2 regions of the Rhizobium acaciae genome follow, and region 2 is predicted to be linked to the other one. Evidence: predicted binding sites of a transcription regulator. Region 2 holds the regulator's gene; the other holds the start of a gene.

Region 1 (2,400 bases), on a different contig from region 2:
GGGCGGATTCGATCTGGCGGTCGTGTTCGATCTCCATGGAGTAGCGGCCGGGCGCTTCCCATGTGTGGACGGCAAAGGCATTCCGTCTTCGTTCGGCTTCGTCTTCATGGCTGTTCACGATGTCAACCTTTCGTCATTCGGGCCGTGGCCATGGCCAAACGTCCTCTCGATCAGTGTTGCGCCGCTGCCGGCGGGCGATAGGTTTACCAGTTCCAGGCTGTCTTCCGTCGCGACCCGCTCATGACGTTCATCGTCACTGCGGATGCGGTATTGCAGCATATTTCCCCTGAGAGGCAGCGTGGCGGTAATACGGTATGTGTCGGGGAGCTTGGAGGGAACAACCAGGAACCCGTCCTTCACTCGGACAGTCTGCCCCACTTTGAAGATATGAGTTGCTGCCTCGCGCCTGATCGAGCGTCCATTGCGTTGCGGGATGCGCGTAGCGGTCATGACGGTTTGTGGTCCTTTTCCAGCGCGGTTTCGAGATCTGACAGGTGGATAGGCATCATCTGCTGCGTCGAACTCTGCGCGGCGATCGCCGGCAGGTGGATGAAGGCGCCGACCCTTAGCCAGGCAAGCCTGGAAACGCTATCGATCAATTCCTCGTCATAATCGACGCGGTATTCTCCGGCTGGCTGCGCCCCGTCGAAACCGGGCAGGCGGAATGGGGATGAAAAGCGGACGACGGTTTGTGTGGTGCGACTGGTCACGGCTGAGGCCTCCGCAGGAAGACACCGATGCGTTTCCTGTATCGTTGAGATCCGACCCGGACGAACTCGAGGCTGCCGGTACATCCGCGGTCAGCGCCAAGCTCATTCCGGATCGGAATAGGCGAAATCGACGCCGGAACGACGTCATAGATTGCTATCGAAAATTCAGTGGTGATGGCGGGTCGTAGATCTCTGACACCGCGAAGCCAAGTCGGCCAAATCGACGAGGCCTATCATTGCGCCTCGATTGAGTTTAAATCAAGATAATTCGGATTTATCTATGAAAAACGCTAAATTAACTCGACGATACGTTAAATAAAATTGAGCGCGATGGCGTAAAAATTCTATTCATTTCCCGATTATTACAAAATATCCGCTCAAATTGATTTCCTGAATTTTTAAAGAAATTCCCTGCGTGAACAATATTTCTTGGCACTCCTATCAATCGAGTGCCACGGGTGCTATTTATGAATTGCAGCCGCCCTACGCGCCGGCAGCAGAAAGACCTCTATGAAATTCCGTTCACTTCACGACCGCGTCGTCATTCGGCGTGCGGAAGGCGATGTCAAATCCAAGGGCGGGATCATCATTCCAGACACCGTCAAGGAGAAGCCGCAGCAAGGCGAAGTGGTCGCAGTCGGCCCGGGCCTGCGCGACAAAGGCGGTAATCTCGTCCCGCTCGATGTCGAGGTCGGCGATCTCATTCTGTTTGGAAAATGGTCGGGGACCGAGGTCACGATCGATGGCGAAACCCTTCTGATCATGAAGGAGACCGACATCATGGGCATCGTCGAAAAGACCGAAGCGGCTGCCGGCAAAGCCGCCCGAGGGTCGAATTTGTGACCCGCAACTCAAGACCGAACTGGGAAGAAATATCATGTCTGCCAAGGAAATCAGGTTCTCCACCGACGCGCGCGACCGCCTGCTGCGCGGCGTCGAATTGCTCAACAATGCCGTCAAGGTGACGCTTGGCCCGAAAGGTCGCAACGTCGTCATCGACAAGGCCTATGGTGCACCGCGCATTACCAAGGACGGCGTCAGCGTCGCCAAGGAGATCGAGCTCGAAGACAAGTTCGAAAACATGGGCGCGCAAATGGTGCGCGAGGTGGCTTCGAAGACAAATGATCTTGCCGGCGACGGCACGACGACGGCAACGGTGCTTGCCGCCTCCATCTTCCGCGAAGGCGCAAAGTTCGTCGCTGCCGGCATGAACCCGATGGATCTGAGGCGCGGCATCGATCTCGGCGTTATCGCCGTCGTCAAGGAAATCAAGGCGCGGGCGATGAAGGTCAAATCGTCAGGCGAGATCGCCCAGGTCGGCACCATTGCCGCCAATGGCGACGCCACCATCGGGGAGATGATCGCCAGGGCGATGGACAAAGTCGGCAATGAGGGCGTCATAACAGTCGAAGAGGCGCGAACCGCCGAGACCGAACTCGATGTCGTCGAGGGCATGCAGTTCGATCGTGGATATCTCTCGCCCTATTTCGTCACCAATGCCGAGAAGATGCGTGTGGAACTGGAGGAGCCCTATATCCTCGTTCACGAGAAGAAACTCGGCAGCCTGCAGGCGCTGCTGCCGATCCTGGAAGCCGTCGTACAGACCGGCAAACCGCTGCTCCTCATCTCGGAGGACGTCGAAGGCGAGGCGCTGGCGACGCTTGTCGTCAACAAGCTGCGCGGCGGCCTG
Region 2 (2,400 bases):
TGTTGTTGGGCACGTCGGGGTTCGGCACCTCGAACATTGCCTGATGGAAATTCGGATCGAACTTCTGGCCAACCGGCTCCAGCTTGCGAACGCCGTGGCGCTCGAGAGCCGACAGCATGGCGCGCTCGGTCATCTCGACACCCTCGATCAGCGTGCTCAGGCCGGCATCGGCCGCGGCCTTGGTCTCCGGAGGGATGGCATCGAGCGCGCGGCGCAGATTATCCGAGACGGCGAGCATGTCGCGCGCGAAACCCGCGACGGAATAGGACTTGGCATCCTTCACCTCGCGCTCGGTGCGCCGGCGCAGATTGTCCATCTCGGCAGCAAGGCGCAGATAGCGGTCGCGCAGTTCGCCGTTTTCGGCTTTCAGAAGCTCGATCGGGTCCGGCTGGGCGGGCTCTTGCTGCGCAGTTTCGTTCTCGACGTAGGCGGCAGCGTCGGCTGCGGCATCGGCCGCAGTTGCGTCAGGTCCGTTTTTCGTCGTGTCATCGGTCATGACGGTCTCCGGTTGGTGTCTTCAGATGCGCCCGATATCGAGGTTTGACCGAAAAAAATCAAGTCTGCGTGACAAAGAAGCGAAAATTCCGCGTGACTGATAGCTGCGCGTCAAAGCTGATTGCGCGAAAGGCGGGAGACGAGCTGGGCTGTATAGTCCACCATCGGCACGATGCGCGAATAATTGAGCCGCGTCGGGCCGATGACGCCGACGGCACCGACGATGCGATCATCGTCGTCACGATAGGGCGCGACGATGAGCGACGAGCCGGACAGCGAGAAGAGCTTGTTCTCCGAACCGATGAAGATGCGCACGCCCGAACCGCTTTCGGCGAGATTGAGGATCTCGATCAGGCTGTCCTTCTTCTCGAGATCGTCGAACAGCAGGCGCAGCCGGTCGAGATCCTCGGCGCCGGCGAGGCCTTCGAGCAGGTTGGCGCGGCCGCGGATGATCAGCTGCGTCGGCTTTCCCTCGTCCGGGCTGCCGGCCCAGACAGCAATGCCGCGCTCGACGAGATCGCGCGACAGGGCATCGAGTTCGTGACGGACGTCGTCTTTCAGCCGGCTTAATTGTTTGCGAAGCTCCGGCAGGGTCTGGCCGGACATATGGGCATTGAGGAAATTCGCTGCTTCCGTCAGTTGCGAGGAGGTGACGCCCGCCGGCAGCTCGATGATGCGGTTTTCCACCTGATCATGATCGCCGACGAGCACGGCCAGCGCCTTTGTCGGTTCGAGCCGGATGAACTCGACATGTTTCAGCACCGGATCGCTTTTCGAGGTGATGACGAGTCCGGCGCCGCGCGAAATGCCGGATAACATGCGGCTGGCCTCGTTCATCATCGATTCGACAGGATTGCCGCCGCTTTCGACCCGCACCTGGCGGTCGATGTTGGCGCGCTCCTCGGCCGAGAGGTCACCGACCTGCATGAAGGCATCGACGAAGAAGCGCAGGCCGATCTGGGTCGGCAACCGGCCGGCGCTGACATGCGGCGAATAGATCAGGCCCAGCTCTTCGAGATCGCTCATGACGTTGCGCACCGAGGCCGGCGACAGCGACATCGGCAGGATACGGGACAGGTTGCGCGAACCGAGCGGCTCGCCGCTTTCCAGATAACCTTCGACGATGCGACGAAAAATTTCCCTGGAGCGCTCGTCCAGCGCAGCTACGGCATCCGAAACCGTCGTCGACCTGATGCCCATGAAGCTTTCGAACCCGTGCTGATGATACTTCCTGAAAAGTAAGTCAAACTAACACCCGTGGCAAAAGGGAATTTGCAAATGAGCGCCGCCAATCGTAGAAGCGGTCAAATAAACCCCAGGAGATAAGAATGCGGCCTTCAGGCAGAAAAATCGACCAGATGCGCAAGGTCTCGTTCGAGCGCAATTTTTCCAAGCATGCGGAAGGCTCCTGCCTGGTGAAGTTCGGCGATACGCATGTGCTCTGCACGGCGAGCCTCGAAGAAAAGACGCCGCCATGGCTGCGCAATACCGGCAAGGGCTGGGTCACGGCCGAATACGGCATGCTGCCGCGGGCGACCGGCGAACGCATGAAGCGCGAAGCCGCCGCCGGCAAGCAGGGCGGCCGCACCCAGGAAATCCAGCGGCTGATCGGCCGGTCGCTGCGCGCCGTCGTCGACCTGCAGGCGCTCGGTGAACGGCAGATCACGCTGGATTGCGACGTCATCCAGGCCGATGGCGGCACGCGGACCGCCTCGATCACCGGCGGCTGGATCGCGCTTTACGACTGCCTGAAATGGATGGAAAGCCGCAACATGATCAAGGTCGATCGGGTCCTGAAGGATCATGTCGCCGCCATCTCCTGCGGTATCTTCGCCAGCCAGCCGGTGATCGATCTCGATTACCTCGAGGACTCCTCGGCCGAGACCGATGCGAACTTCGTCATGA

Evidence for each region. The regulator HrcA, encoded in region 2, represses chaperone genes, less so after heat shock. The targets are predictions, from matches to a motif close to GTTAGCACTCNCNNNNNGNGAGTGCTAAC.
Region 1: the regulator HrcA is predicted to act here: its motif matches at 1,139-1,167, upstream of OLZ32_RS19540 (co-chaperone GroES).

What each region holds. Positions count from the first base shown of each region.
Region 1 is NZ_JAPCZO010000012.1:53,026-55,425, reverse strand. Features, by position in the region: gene OLZ32_RS19555 (hypothetical protein) at 1-118, opposite strand, end outside; gene OLZ32_RS19550 (hypothetical protein) at 115-450, opposite strand; gene OLZ32_RS19545 (hypothetical protein) at 447-710, opposite strand; gene OLZ32_RS19540 (co-chaperone GroES) at 1,221-1,553, shown strand; gene groL (chaperonin GroEL) at 1,588-2,400, shown strand, end outside.
Region 2 is NZ_JAPCZO010000008.1:62,708-65,107, forward strand. Features, by position in the region: gene grpE (nucleotide exchange factor GrpE) at 1-496, opposite strand, end outside; gene hrcA (heat-inducible transcriptional repressor HrcA) at 607-1,695, opposite strand; gene rph (ribonuclease PH) at 1,824-2,400, shown strand, end outside.